One region of the Streptomyces odontotermitis genome, then DNA from elsewhere that is predicted to be linked to it. Evidence: riboswitches for the same ligand, from Rfam matches in the RefSeq annotation. Region 1 holds a riboswitch; the other holds the start of a gene.
The links. A riboswitch is a leader RNA that binds a small molecule or an ion and turns the genes downstream of it on or off. The one in region 1 is predicted to bind ZMP and ZTP.

Region 1 (7,179 bases):
CGGCGAGGTCGCGGGTCAGCTCCACGTGCTGGCGCTGGTCCTCGCCGACCGGGACCTGGTCGGCCTGGTACAGGAGGATGTCGGCGACCTGCAGGACCGGGTACGTGAACAGGCCGACGGAGGCGCGGTCCGCGCCGTGCCGGCTGGCCTTGTCCTTGAACTGCGTCATGCGGGACGCCTCGCCGAAGCCCGTCAGGCAGTTCATGACCCAGGCGAGCTGGGCGTGCTCGGGGACGTGGCTCTGCACGAAGAGGGTGCAGCGCTGCGGGTCGAGCCCGGCGGCCAGGAGCTGGGCCGCCGCGAGCCGGGTGTTGGCGCGCAGCTCCTTCGGGTCCTGCGGGACCGTGATCGCGTGCAGGTCCACCACCATGTAGAAGGCGTCGTGGGACTCCTGCAGCGCCACCCACTGGCGCACCGCGCCGAGGTAGTTGCCGAGGTGGAACGAGCCTGCGGTGGGCTGGATTCCGGAGAGTACTCGCGGGAGACGCTGCATGGCGGAGCCATTCCCCTGAGGGTGGTGGTGGGAGACGGGCGGGCGGTCTGTGGCCATGCTCAGCATTCTCTCAGGTGACTGCGACAGGTGGGGAACAGGTGCGGAACAGGTGCGGGACGGCCCGTACCGGTTCGGCGCCTGTTCCCCGCCCGGCCGTCGGCTCAGTCCGTGGGCAGGCCCGGCGCCGGGAACGACCGCATCAGGTCCGCCACTTCGGCCCTGATCTTGGTGAGGGTCTCTTCGTCACCCGCACGAGCTGCGGTGACGCCCCGGTCGATCCACTCGGCGACGGTCGGCATGTGGTCGGCGGTGAGGCCCCGCGAGGTGAGGGACGGGGTGCCGATGCGGACGCCGGAGGGGTCGAAGGGCTTCCTCGGGTCGTACGGGACGGTGTTGTAGTTCACGACGATCCCGGCCCGGTCGAGCGCCTTCGCGGCCACCTTGCCGGGGACGTCCTTGGGGGTGAGGTCCATCAGGATCAGGTGGTTGTCGGTGCCGCCGGAGACAAGGTCGAAGCCGCGCGCGAGGAGGGCGTCGGCGAGGGCCTTGGCGTTGGCGACCACGGCGTGCGCGTAGGTGCGGAAGTCCGGCCTCGCCGCCTCGTGCAGGGCGACGGCGATCGCTGCGGTGGTGTGGTTGTGCGGGCCGCCCTGGAGCCCGGGGAAGACGGCCTTGTCGATGGCCTTGGCGTGCTCCTCGCGGGACATCAGCAGGGCGCCGCGCGGGCCGCGCAGGGTCTTGTGGGTGGTCGTGGAGATCACATCGGCGTGCTCGGCGGGCGAGGGGTGGGCGCCGCCCGCGACCAGGCCCGCGATGTGGGCGATGTCCGCGACGAGGACGGCCCCGGCCTCGCGGGCGATCTCCGCGAAGCCCGCGAAGTCGATGGTGCGGGGCAGCGCGGTGCCACCGCAGAAGATCAGCTTCGGGCGCTCCTTGAGGGCCAGGTCGCGCACCTCGTCGAGGTCGACGAGCCCGGTGTCCTGCCGCACCCCGTACTGCACTCCCTGGAACCACTTGCCGGTCGCCGAGACGCCCCAGCCGTGCGTGAGGTGGCCGCCCATCGGCAGGGCCATGCCCATCACGGTGTCGCCGGGCTCGGCGAAGGCCAGGTAGACGGCGAGGTTGGCCGGGGAGCCGGAGTAGGGCTGGACGTTGGCGTGGTCGACGCCGAAGACGGCCTTGGCGCGGTCCTGGGCGAGCCGCTCCACCTGGTCGATGACCTGCTGGCCCTCGTAGTAGCGGCGGCCCGGGTAGCCCTCGCTGTACTTGTTCTGCAGGACCGTGCCGGTGGCCTCGAGGACGGCCGTGGAGACGTAGTTCTCGCTGGGGATCAGGCGCAGCGTCTCCGCCTGGAGCTGCTCCTCGGCGCCGACGAGGCCGGCGAGCTCGGGGTCCTCGGCGGCGAGGGCGGGGTGCGACAAGGGGAGAGTCATGGTGGTGGCCTCCGGGGCATGCGGTCAGGTCGTGTCCGTACGTGACGTGCTCCCGGGGTGCCCAGGCGGGCGGCACCTCGAAGGTCTTACCCATGGCGGGGCTCCCTCGGGGTCGGTTCCCCGTACGCCAGTCGCCCTGCCGGTGAGAACACAGTAACGGGCGCGCCGGTACGGCAGGTTTCCCTGTCCGCGATGCGAGCGACGATAGGAATTGGGCCACGAGCCCCGCCTCCCATCCGCCGTGTGTGCCGAAGAACGGAGACCCCGTGTCCGCTACGGAAGCCCTCATCGCCCAGGCCGAAGCCCACAGCGCCCACAACTACCACCCGCTGCCCGTCGTGATCGCCTCGGCCGACGGCGCATGGATGACCGACGTCGAGGGGCGCCGCTTCCTCGACATGCTCGCCGGGTACTCGGCGCTCAACTTCGGACACGGCAACCGCCGCCTCGTCGAGGCCGCGAAGGCCCAGCTCGACCAGGTCACGCTGACCTCGCGGGCCTTCCACCACGACCGGTTCGCGGCGTTCTGCACGCGCCTGGCCGAGCTGTGCGGCAAGGAGATGGTGCTGCCCATGAACACCGGCGCCGAGGCGGTCGAGACGGCCGTGAAGACGGCGCGGAAGTGGGGCTACCGGGTCAAGGGCGTGCCGGACGGGCGGGCGAAGATCGTCGTGGCGGCCGACAACTTCCACGGCCGCACCACGACCATCGTCAGCTTCTCCACCGACCCCGAGGCGCGCGCCGACTTCGGCCCCTACACGCCGGGCTTCGAGATCGTCCCGTACGGCGACACGGAGGCGCTGCGGGCGGCCGTCGACGAGAACACGGTGGCCGTGCTGCTCGAACCCATCCAGGGCGAGGCGGGCGTCCTGGTGCCGCCGCCCGGATACCTCGCGGCCGTACGGGAGTTGACGCGGGAGCGGAACGTGCTCTTCATGGCGGACGAGATCCAGTCCGGCCTCGGCCGCACCGGGCGCACCTTCGCCTGTGAGCACGAGGGCGTGGTGCCCGACGTGTACCTGCTCGGCAAGGCGCTCGGCGGCGGCGTCGTGCCGGTCTCCGCGGTGGTGGCCGACGCCGACGTGCTCGGCGTCTTCCACCCCGGCGAGCACGGCTCGACCTTCGGCGGCAACCCGCTCGCCTGCGCGGTCGGCCTGGAGGTCGTCGACATGCTCTCCACCGGCGAATTCCAGGCCCGCGCCACCGAGTTGGGCGAGCACCTGCACGCCGAGCTGGGGCTGCTCACCGGCACCGGGAAGGTCACGGCGGTGCGCGGGCGCGGGCTGTGGGCCGGGGTCGACATCAGCCCCGCGTACGGGACGGGGCGGGACATCTCGCAGAAGCTGATGGACCGGGGCGTCCTGGTGAAGGACACCCACGGGTCCACGATCCGGCTCGCGCCGCCCCTGGTGATCAGCAAGGAGGACCTGGACTGGGGGCTCGACCAGCTGCGGGCCGTCCTCAGCTGACCGGCTGCCGGTTCAGGCTTTGCGTGCGACGCCGCCGAACATCGCCACGTCCTCCAGCGGACCCTCGGCGGCGTCCGCACGCCACTTGTTGCACGACACGACGCCCGGTTCGAGGAGGTCAAGGCCGTCGAAGAACCGGGTGATCTGCTCGGGGGTGCGCTGGGTGAGCTTCGGGGTGCCGTGCTCGTTCCAGAACGCGACGGCGGCGTCCACGTCGGGCATGTCCGGCCGGGTGATGGTGTGGCTGAGGACGAGGTGGCTGCCGGACGGCAGGGCGTCCATGACGCGCCGCACGACGCCGTACGCCTCGGAGTCGTCGTCGAGGAAGATGACGACGCCGAGCAGGATCAGGGCGACGGGCTTGCTGAAGTCCAGGGTCTTCGCGGCCTGTTCGAGGATCACGTCGACGTCGCGCAGGTCCTGGTCGAGGTAGTCGGTGCGGCCCTCGGGGGTGCTGGTGAGCAGCGCGCGGGCGTGGACGAGGACCAGCGGGTCGTTGTCCACGTAGACGACGCGGGACTCCGGGGCGAGGCGCTGGGCCACCTCGTGGGTGTTGTCGGCGGTGGGCAGGCCCGTACCGATGTCCAGGAACTGCCGTATGCCCTCCTTCGCCACCAGGTGCTGCACCGCGCGGCCGAGGAAGACCCGGTCGGCGCGGGCGTACTCCCCGATGCCGGGGTGGAGCTCGCGGATCTGGTCGCCCGCCGCCTGGTCCACCTCGTAGTTGTCCTTGCCGCCGAGCCAGTAGTTCCAGATGCGCGCCGTGTGCGGCTGGCTTGTATTGATCCTGTCGTCCATGGGTGCAGGGTATGCGGCGCACAACGGGACGTCTCCGCCGGGGAGTTCAAAGAATTCTCCGGCGGTCAGAGGATCACGTGGGGCAGGAAACGGGCGTACTCGTCCGTGATCAGGCCCGCGGACTCCCGGATGCCGAGGCCCGCCGCCTCCCCCTCGACGACCCACGCGCCCAGCACCGTGCGGTTGCCGTCGAAGTCCGGCAGCGGCGCCAACTCCTGGTAGCAGCAGGGCTCTTCGCGTACGGCGGCGGGGGCACCCGGGTCGTGGACCGTCACCCCCGCGCCCTCCCGGCCCAGGAGGGGCTTGGCGACCCAGCCCGTCGTGGCGGCGAGGTCGCGCGGGCCGTCCAGGTAGGCGGGGAGCAGGTTCGGGTGGCCCGGATACAGCTCCCAGAGGACCGCGAGCAGCGCCTTGTTGGACAGCAGCATCTTCCAGGCGGGTTCGATCCACAGCGTGCTGCCCGTGCCGCCGCCGTTGTCCAGGGTGTCCAGGACGTGCGGGCCGAAGCGGTCCGTGGCCAGCCACTCCCAGGGGTAGAGCTTGAAGCAACTGCGCACAAAGCGGAGCTTCTTGTCGACGAAGCGGCCGGAGAGACCGTCCCAGCCGATGTCCTCCATCGAGATGGACTCCGTGGCCAGGCCCGCCTGGTCGGCCGTCTCCCGCAGATACGCGACCGTCATCAGGTCCTCGCCGAGCTCGTCGCCCGCGGAGTGCGCGAAGTAGAGGGGGCTGCCCGGCGGGAGCAGCTCGGCCTGCTTCCGCCAGGCTTCGACCAGGCGCTCGTGGAGGGAGTTCCACTGGTCGGCGCCCGGGAAGCGCTCCTCCATCCAGAACCACTGGGGGCTGGCCGCCTCGACGAGGGAGGTCGGGGTGTCCGCGTTGTACTCGAGGAGCTTCGCCGGGCCCGTCCCGTCGTACCGCAGGTCGAACCGGCCGTAGAGGGACGGGAGTTCCGCCCTGCGGCGCCAGGACTCCTTGACGAGCGCGGTGAGGCGGGGGTCGGTGATGCCCAGGTCCTCCGCCAGCCGGTCGCGGCTGACCAGGTGCTCCGCCGCCGCGAGACACATCGCGTGCAGTTCCTCGACCACCTCCTCCAGCGCCTCCACCTCGGGCAGCGAGAAGACGTAGTACGCGGACTCGTCCCAGTACGGGCGCAGCGTGTCGTCCGGGTAGCGGGTGAGCGGGTAGATGAGGCCCTGGTCCTCGACTGTCTGCTGCCAGCCGGGGCGGGGGGTGGTGGTGTGGCGTTTCATGGGGGTGCGGTTGTCTCTGGCTCTCTGTTCGTTCAGCCGCCGCCGCTGCCCGAGCAGCCGAAGCCGTTCCTGTCCACAGCCTCGCTGCGGCTGAACGTGCCGTCGTCCGCGCGGCGGCCGGTGACGTCCGCGTCGTAGTACCAGGCGGCGTCCACGCGGCCCTGCCTGCCGGTGCCGAAGGACCCCGGGGAACCCTTGCGGGACGACGATGAGCCCTGCGCGCCCGACGCGCAGTTGCTGTCGCTCACGATGCGGTAGCCGTCGGTGAAGTTGTAGCTGTCGCGGTCCACGCAGCGGCGGTCCGGGTCGGAGCCGCAGGATGTGAGGGCCGCGGCGAGCACGCCCATGCCGCCGAGGGCGACGGTGCTTGAGCGCATCCGGCGGCGTGAGGCCGGGGCTGGGGTCGGCGCCGGCGTCGGCGTCGGGACTTCGGTCATGGTGCGTGAGGGTAGGCAACGCCCGGGCGGGCCCGCCGGGCGCCCCCTGGGCCTCAGCCTCAACTACTGTCCCTTCATGCCCCTTGGGATGATTTGCGCACTGGGTTCCGCGGTCTGCTTCGGTACGGCCTCCGTCTTCCAGGCGGTCGCCACCCGCTCCACGGCGCCCGGCTCCGGCTCCGGCGTCGACCCGGCGCTGCTGCTGCGCGCGGCACGCCAGTGGCGCTACCTGCTCGGCCTCGCCCTGGACGGCCTCGGCTTCCTCCTCCAGATCGTCGCGCTCAGATCGATCCCCATCTACGCGGTGGGGGCGGCGCTCGCGGCCTCGCTGGCGGTCACGGCGGTGGTGGCGGCGCGGCTGCTGCACGTGCGGCTGAGCGGGGTGGAGTGGGGTGCCGTGGGGGTCGTCTGCGCGGGTCTGGCGATGCTGGGGCTGGCCTCCGGCGACGAGGGCGAGCACGGCGGGTCGGCGACGCTGCGGTACGCGATGCTCGGGGTCGCGGTGGCCGTGCTGCTGCTCGGTGCGGTGGCGGGCAGGCTTCCCGACCGGGGGCGTGCGCTGGCGCTGGGTCTGGGGGCGGGGTGCGGCTTCGGCGTGGTGGAGGTGACGGTGCGCCTCATCGACGACGTCTCGCCGGGTGCGCTGCTCTCCAATCCCGCGACGTACGCCCTGCTCGTGGGTGGTGGCGCGGCGTTCCTGCTGCTCACGTCGGCGCTGCAGCGGGGGTCGGTGACGACGGCGACGGCCGGGATGGTCATCGGCGAGACGGTCGGTCCGGCGCTGGTGGGCGTGGTGTGGCTGGGTGACCGGACGCGGGAGGGCCTGGGGTGGCTGGCGGTGCTGGGGTTTGTGGTGGCGGTGGTGGGGGCGCTGGCGCTGGCGCGCTTCGGGGAGGCGCCCGCGGAGCAGGCGGCGGACGCCGTGCGGTGAGCGTGCGTGCCGGGCGTCGGGACGCGGGCGGGGGCTGAAGGGCAGGCCCTCAGAGGACCGGGCCGGGGCGGGCGAGGAGTGAAGGGCAGGCCCTCAGGGGGCCGGGGCGGGCGAGGGGTGAAGGGCAGGCCCTCAGGGGGCCGGGGCGGGTGGGGGCGTGAGGGCGTAGGCGAGGGCGGCGTCGGGGGCGGCGGCGTAGCCGGTGTCGAAGGCGGTGCGGTAGGCGTCGTCGCCGATGAGGCCGCGGGCCTGCTTCTCGGTCGCGATGCGCGCGCCGACGAGTCCGTCCACGCCCATCTGAGGGGTGCCGATGGCGTGCCAAGTCTGCTCGGCGATGCCGAGGAGCCGGGCGGCGCACTCGGCCT
Region 2 (7,179 bases), on a different contig from region 1:
CGGTCAGAAAGCTGACCGCTCGGTCAGATCCTTCCTCGCCCAAAGAATCTGACACCGCATCAGAAAATCTCTTCCGTCGTCCGGACGGCTGCGGCATCCTGCGCCCATGCAGACGGAGCTGAGCAAGAAACTGGGAGTCGAGCACGCCATCTTCGGCTTCACGCCGTTCCCCGCCGTGGCGGCCGCCATCAGCAGGGCCGGCGGCTTCGGTGTGCTCGGCGCGGTGCGGTACACGGCACCCGACGACCTGGCCCGCGACCTCGACTGGATGCAGGAGCACGCGGACGGCAGGCCCTACGGCCTGGACGTCGTCATGCCCGCCAAGAAGGTCGAGGGCGTCTCCGAGGCCGACGTCGAGGCGATGATCCCCGAGGGGCACCGGCAGTTCGTCCAGGACACCCTCGCCAAGCACGGCGTGCCCGCGCTTCCCGAGGGCGAGGCGTCCGGCTGGCGCATCACCGGCTGGATGGAGCAGGTCGCCCGCAACCAGCTCGACGTCGCCTTCGACTACCCCATCAAACTCCTCGCCAACGCGCTGGGTTCACCGCCCGCCGACGTCATCGGACGCGCCCACGGCCACGGCGTCCTCGTCGCGGCGCTCGCGGGCAGCGCCCGGCACGCGCAGAAGCACGCCGAGGCGGGCATCGACATCGTCGTGGCGCAGGGCTACGAGGCGGGCGGGCACACCGGCGAGATCGCCTCCATGGTGCTCACTCCCGAAGTCGTCGAGGCCGTCGACCCGTTGCCGGTCCTCGCCGCCGGGGGCATCGGCAGCGGACAGCAGATCGCCGCCGCCCTCGCCCTCGGCGCACAGGGCGTCTGGCTCGGCTCGCTCTGGCTGACCACGCTGGAGGCCGACCTCCACTCGCCCGCCCTGACAAGGAAGTTGATCGCCGCGGGCTCCGGGGACACCGTCCGCTCGCGCGCCCTGACGGGCAAGCCCGCGCGGCAGCTCCGTACCGAATGGACCGACGCCTGGGACGACCCGGCCGGACCCGGCACGCTGCCGATGCCGCTGCAGGGCCTGCTCGTCGCCGAGGCCGTGTCCCGGATCCAGAAGTACGAGGTGGACGCCCTGCTCGGCACCCCCGTCGGACAGATCGTCGGCCGGATGAACAGCGAACGCAGCGTGCAGGAGGTCTTCGACGACCTGACGCGCGGCTTCGAGCGCGCCATCGACCGCGTCAACCGCATCGCCGGAAGGAGCGACAAGGCATGAGCACGGTGAGCACTTCGACCCCGCCCAACGGCTTCTGGGCCCAGGCCACGGCCGACCCCGACCGCACCGTCCTGACCGCACCCGACGGGGAGGAGTGGAGCGCGGGACGGCTGCACGCCGCCGTGAACCGGCTGGTGCACGGGCTGCGGGCGGCGGGACTCGAGAAGGGTGACGTGTTCGCCGTCGTCCTGCCGAACAGCGTCGAGTTCTTCGCCGCGTACCTCGCCGCCTCCCAGGCCGGGTTCTACCTCGTCCCCGTCAACCACCACCTGGTCGGCCCGGAGATCGCCTGGATCGTCTCCGACTCCGGCGCCAAGGTGCTCATCGCGCACGAGCGCTTCGCCGAGCAGGCGCGGGCCGCCGCCGACGAGGCCGGTCTTCCCGAGACGCACCGCTACGCCGTCGGCTCCGTCGACACCTTCCGGCCCTACGCCGAACTCCTCGACGGGCAGAGCGAGTTGCCGCCCGCGGACCGGACCCTCGGCTGGGTCATGAACTACACCTCCGGTACGACGGGGCGCCCGCGCGGCATCCGCAGGCCGCTGCAGGGCAAGCTCCCCGAGGAGGCGTACCTCGGCGGCTTCCTCGGCATCTTCGGCATCAAGCCGTTCGACGGGAACGTCCACCTCGTCTGCTCGCCGCTCTACCACACGGCCGTGCTCCAGTTCGCGGGCGCCGCCCTGAACATCGGGCACCCCGTCGTCCTCATGGACAAGTGGACGCCCGAGGAGATGCTGCGCGTCATCGACACGTACCGGTGCACGCACACGCACATGGTGCCGACCCAGTTCCACCGCCTCCTCGCGCTCCCGCAGGAGACCAAGGACCGCTACGACGTGTCCTCGATGCGGCACGCCATCCACGGCGCCGCGCCCTGCCCCGACCACGTCAAGCGCGGCATGATCGACTGGTGGGGCACCTGCGTGGAGGAGTACTACGCGGCCAGCGAGGGCGGCGGCGCGTTCGCGACGGCCGAGGACTGGCTGAAGAAGCCGGGCACGGTCGGAAAGGCGTGGCCCATCAGCGAGTTGGCGGTCTACGACGACGACGGCAACCAGCTGCCCGCCGGTGAACTCGGCACGGTCTACATGAAGATGAAGACCGGCGGCTTCTCGTACCACAAGGACGAGGCCAAGACGAAGAAGAACCGCATCGGCGACTTCTTCACGGTCGGCGACCTCGGTGTGCTCGACGAGGACGGCTACCTCTTCCTGCGCGACCGCAAGATCGACATGATCATCTCGGGCGGCGTCAACATCTACCCCGCCGAGATCGAGGCCGGACTCCTGACCCACCCCGCCGTCGCCGACGCCGCCGCGTTCGGCATCCCGCACGACGACTGGGGCGAGCAGGTCAAGGCCGTCGTCGAGGTCGCCGAGGGCTACGAGGCCGGGGAGGCCCTCGCGGCGGAGATCCTCGCCCACTGCGAGACCCAACTCGCGGGCTACAAGCGCCCCAAGAGCGTCGACTTCATCGAGACGATGCCGCGCGACCCGAACGGCAAGCTGTACAAGAGGCGGCTGCGGGACCCGTACTGGGAGGGACGGGAGCGCGCGGTGTGATCGAGCGCGGGGGCGCCGCAGCGGGCGCCGCCTACCGCCGGCCCGCCCCGCCCGGCATCCCCCACGCGACCCCCGTGTGCCGAGGCGCGATCCACTGAGCGGGGCGGCGCACGGGGAACGACTCGTGCGGGGCGTACTCGCGGACGTGCCCGCCGTCGAACGTGACCTTGACGCGGTCGCGCAGCACCGTGATACGCCTCACCCGGTACCAGTGGCCGCCCAGGTGGACCTCTTCGTCCTTGAGGAGGAACTGCGCGGGCTTGGCGTAGTGGGTGTAGCCGTTGGCCGGGGTGGTCACCGGTCTGCCCCTCCGTTCGTGGCCGGACCGCCGGTCGAGGCCGCCGGGCGGGAGTCGCTGGTCGGATTTCGCTGGTCGGATGTCGCTGGTCGGATCCGTCATTCTCGCGTGGCGCGGGGCCTGCCGCATGAGGCGAAGGTCCCCTCGGGTGGCCGTCCGCGCGGGCCGACTACGATGGCCGCGGGCCGTGACTGGCGCTGAGGTGGAGCACCACCGGGGAGCGGCCCGGCTTCCTGCCGATGCCGTGCGCCTGGGCGACTCACCTCTGAGGCTCAGGAGTGGCACATGGCCCGCATACAGCAGTCGTCGGCTCAGCCTTCGCATCAGCACTCGGATCAGCGCTCGGCCCGGCTCATGGACGGCACCGGACTCGCCCGGAGCATCGTCGCGTCGAGCGCGGAGGCCGCCGCCGACATCAGGCGGCGCACCGGTACGGCCCCCTGTCTGGCGACCGTCCTCGTCGGCGAGGACCCGGCCTCGGTGACGTACGTCCGGATGAAGCGCGCCCGCTGCGAGAAGGCGGGCATCACCTCGCGGCACGTCGCCCTGCCCGCCTCCGTCGGCACCGCCGAGCTGGTCGACACGATCGGCGCCCTGTCGGCGGACCCGGACGTGCACGGCATCCTGCTGCAGCACCCCGTCGGACCCCACATCGACGAGCGGGCCGCCTTCGAGGCCATCGACCCGGCCAAGGACGTCGACGGCGTCACCATGCACTCCTTCGCGGCGATGGGCTTCGGGCTGCCCGGCTTCGTCTCCTGCACGCCCGGCGGGATCATGCGGCTCCTCGACGCGTACGACGTCGACCTGACCGGCAAGCACGCCGTCGTCGTCGGGCGCAGCGCCATCCTCGGCAAGCCCGCGGGCCTGCTCCTGCTCGGCCGGGACGCCACCGTCACGTACTGCCACTCCCGCACCACCGACCTCTCCGCGATCGTGCGCGAGGCCGACGTCCTGCTCGCCGCCGTCGGCCGGCCGCGCTTCATCGCCGGTGCGGACATCAAGCCGGGCGCCGTCGTGATCGACGCCGGCTACAACCCGGGGAACGTCGGGGACGTCGACTTCGACACCGCCCGGGAGCGGGCGAGCCTCATCACGCCCGTGCCGGGCGGCGTCGGGCCCATGACCATCGCCGTGCTCCTCGCCCAGACGGTGGAGGCCGCGCAGCGCCAACTCGGCCTCGGCTGACGCGAGCCGGCCCGCCCTCTCCTCCGAGAAGGGGCGGGCCGGACACCCGTATGCGAGGCGCGGTCGGCTACCGGCGCTCGCGCACCCGCTGCACCTTCAGCGCCGGGTCGCTCAGGATGTCCTTCTCGCAGAACCGCGACGTCACCCAGCGCCCCTGCGAGAACAGCTCCGTCTGGTCCCTGAAGTGGGCGGAGCCGGGGTTCGGGGACTGGGAGTAGGTCAGGAGCGTGCGGGCCTTGGGGCAGCGGCCCTTGTCCCAGCCGACGGCCTGGATGTGGCTGGAGCCGTGCTGGACCTCGGTGTAGCCGCCGCCCTGGGCGTTCCAGTCGGCCTCGACCTTGTTCCAGACGCCGAGCCCCTCCGTGCCGCCGTGGACGGGCAGCCGCTTCCCGCCGCGCGTGACGAACTGGTTCTCGCCGAGCGGGGCGTCCAGGGCGATGCCCGCGCCGGTCAGCTCCGTGACCGTGTCGGCGAGGGCGGCCGTGAAGCCCTTCGCGTCGGTGTTGACCGTGTTCGGGGTGCGCACCGGGTCGGCCGCCGAGAACGGCACCTTCCACTGCTCGGCCTTCGGCACCGTCGCCGTGAACCTGCGCCAGAAGCGGTCGAAGAGCAGCGCGCCCCGGCTCCCGGCCGTCATCGCGTGGTCCCAGGAGGCGAGCGCCGCGCACGCCGTGCGTACGTCAACGGGCTTGCCGTCGCTGCCCGTTGCCGTCCCGCCGGGCAGCGCCGCACAGGCGCGCGCGACGTCGTCGGCGGCCAGGTCACCGGCGGGCACACGGTCCGCGAACTGCTGCTTCTGCAGGTCGGAGACCGTCAGCTTGCCCTTCCTCGCCATCGCCGAGACGTCCTCGACGGCGCCGCGCGTGCGCAGGGAGCGCGGTGTGCCGATGTCCCCGAAGATCCGCTCGTAGCCGGTGAGCGGGTGGTCGGCGTTGGTGAGCCAGGCGCTGTTGTTGGAGTTCTCGACGTACGGCGCGTCCTTGAGGGTCGGCATCCGCGACGGCCCGAAGATGCCGGGCTGCAGGGCGTCCTTGTCCCGGCCGAGCGCGCAGTCGGTGCGCGAACCGTCCAGGATCGCCAGGCCCGCCTGCGGATACGTGACCTTGCCGAGCGGCGTGGAGCAGCGCGCCGCCAGGTCGTCGGTGATGCGCGGCAGCACCTGCGACTGGCTGAGCAGCGAGTGGCCCGCGCGGTCGGCGGCGACGGTGTTCACCCAGGGCAGGCCCTGGGTGTCGCGCAGGGAGCGCTGGATGTCGGCGGTGGAGCGGGCCTTGCCGAAGCCGAGGTCGGTGTCGTTGCCGCGCAGATTCACCGCGTTGGGGTCGTTGAGGGCGTACGCCGTGGTCTTCGTCCAGGTCAGCGGGAGATCGGCGCCGAGGCCCGCGACGACGGGCCCGTACCGGGTCCAGTACTGGGTGCGGGTGACGGGCGTGCCGCTCTTGTCGGGCACCGTGACCGTCCGGCGGGTCATCTTCTCCGGCTTGCCGTCCACCAGATACGCGGTGGGGTCCGCGGGGTCGAGGGTGAGCTGGTGGAGGTTCAGGGTGGTGCCGGTCGCGACGGTGTGGCTCCAGGCGACGTTGCCGTTGAAGCCGATGTTGACGACCGACGTGCCGACCAACGAGCCGCCGGAGACGTTGAGTTCACCGGGAATCGTCTGCTGCGACTGCCAGAAGCGGCGGCCGCCGTGCCACGGGTAGTGCGGATTGCCGAGCAGCAGGCCGCGGCCGTTCGCCGTGGTCCTCCCGCTGAACGCCACCGCGTTGGAGCCCATGTCGGCGTCCTCCGTCGACAGGAGCTCGCGCGCGGCCCTGCCGGTCTTCGCCGGGTCGGGCGCGTGCCGCTCGCTGGCGGCGGCCGGGGGAGCGGCGGCGGCGATGCCGTCGACGGCCCGCCCCTGCCCGCCGAGCACCTGCACCGCGAAGCCCATCCGGGCCACGTCCAGCGGCTCGATGCGCTTGACCCAGTCGGCGCCCTTGCACTTCGGGTCGGTGACGCGGTTCTGCTTCAGCCAGGCGTTGTAGCCCGCGGCGAAGCCCCGCATCAGGTCCTTCGAGTCCCGGCTCGCCCCGACGGGCGCGGGCTTCGCGACGAGCTTCTCCACCGTGCCCGCGTCCCGAACGCCCCGGAAGTACAGGTCACTTGAGAGGTTCGTGGTCGCCGACGACAGGGAGCCGTCGGGCTTCCCGTCCTTCCCGAAGTAGCGCGAGCGCTCGCCGCGCACCGTCGCATAGCCCTCGGCGAGCGTGCACACATGGTCGGCGGCCTGCGCCCAGCCGGTGCCGAACCCGAGGTTTTGGTAGTCCTTGGCGACGATGTGCGGAATGCCGTACTGGGTGTAGCGGATCGTGGCGGACAGACCGCCGCCGGAGCGGCGTGCGCCGCCCTCCGGCTCGGCGTGCGCCGACGCGGGCAGCAGGGCCACGGCGGTCAACAGGGTGATGCCGGTGGCGGTCAAGCGTCTGGTGCGGGTACGCAGCATGCCTTTTCGTGCCTCCCAACTCGTCCGACGGAAGGTGCAGTTGCGCATACTAAGCGGTAGGTCACTGGCAGGTACACCGTGTTGACTCGTGTCTTTCGTGCCGCCGCACCCCCCTTGACCGGCGTCCCCGACGCCCCCGAGGATCACGCCATGACGGGCCTCACGGGTGCGACGGGTGTACGCGACAACACGGTCGACGGCGTCCTGCGGCGCAGCGCGCGGCGCACGCCACGGCGGGCGGCGCTCCACTACGGCGACCGCTCCTGGACCTACGCCGCACTCGACGACGCCGTCTCGCGGGCGGCCCGCGTGCTGCACGACGAGGGCCTCGCGCCGGGCGACCGCGTCGCCGCCTACGCCCACAACTCGGACGCCTACCTGATCGGCTTCCTCGCCTGCGCCCGCGCGGGCCTGGTGCACGTCCCGGTCA

Region 2: linked by a shared signal. The riboswitch ahead of ACQB60_RS20960 (bifunctional 5,10-methylenetetrahydrofolate dehydrogenase/5,10-methenyltetrahydrofolate cyclohydrolase) and the one ahead of glyA (serine hydroxymethyltransferase) in region 1 are both predicted to bind ZMP and ZTP.

The regions. Positions count from the first base shown of each region.
Region 1 covers NZ_JBNJLS010000019.1:117,511-124,689, reverse strand. Annotated here, with positions in the region: gene trpS (tryptophan--tRNA ligase) at 1-493, opposite strand, end outside; gene glyA (serine hydroxymethyltransferase) at 655-1,926, opposite strand; ZMP/ZTP riboswitch at 1,979-2,071, opposite strand; gene rocD (ornithine--oxo-acid transaminase) at 2,193-3,395, shown strand; gene ACQB60_RS35850 (SAM-dependent methyltransferase) at 3,408-4,193, opposite strand; gene ACQB60_RS35845 (glutathionylspermidine synthase family protein) at 4,259-5,446, opposite strand; gene ACQB60_RS35840 (hypothetical protein) at 5,479-5,883, opposite strand; gene ACQB60_RS35835 (DMT family protein) at 5,972-6,814, shown strand; gene ACQB60_RS35830 (ATP-binding protein) at 6,947-7,179, opposite strand, start outside.
Region 2 covers NZ_JBNJLS010000007.1:3,795-10,973, forward strand. Annotated here, with positions in the region: gene ACQB60_RS20945 (NAD(P)H-dependent flavin oxidoreductase) at 107-1,219, shown strand; gene ACQB60_RS20950 (acyl-CoA synthetase) at 1,216-2,781, shown strand; gene ACQB60_RS20955 (hypothetical protein) at 2,813-3,079, opposite strand; ZMP/ZTP riboswitch at 3,257-3,342, shown strand; gene ACQB60_RS20960 (bifunctional 5,10-methylenetetrahydrofolate dehydrogenase/5,10-methenyltetrahydrofolate cyclohydrolase) at 3,365-4,267, shown strand; gene ACQB60_RS20965 (penicillin acylase family protein) at 4,335-6,749, opposite strand; gene ACQB60_RS20970 (acyl-CoA synthetase) at 6,900-7,179, shown strand, end outside.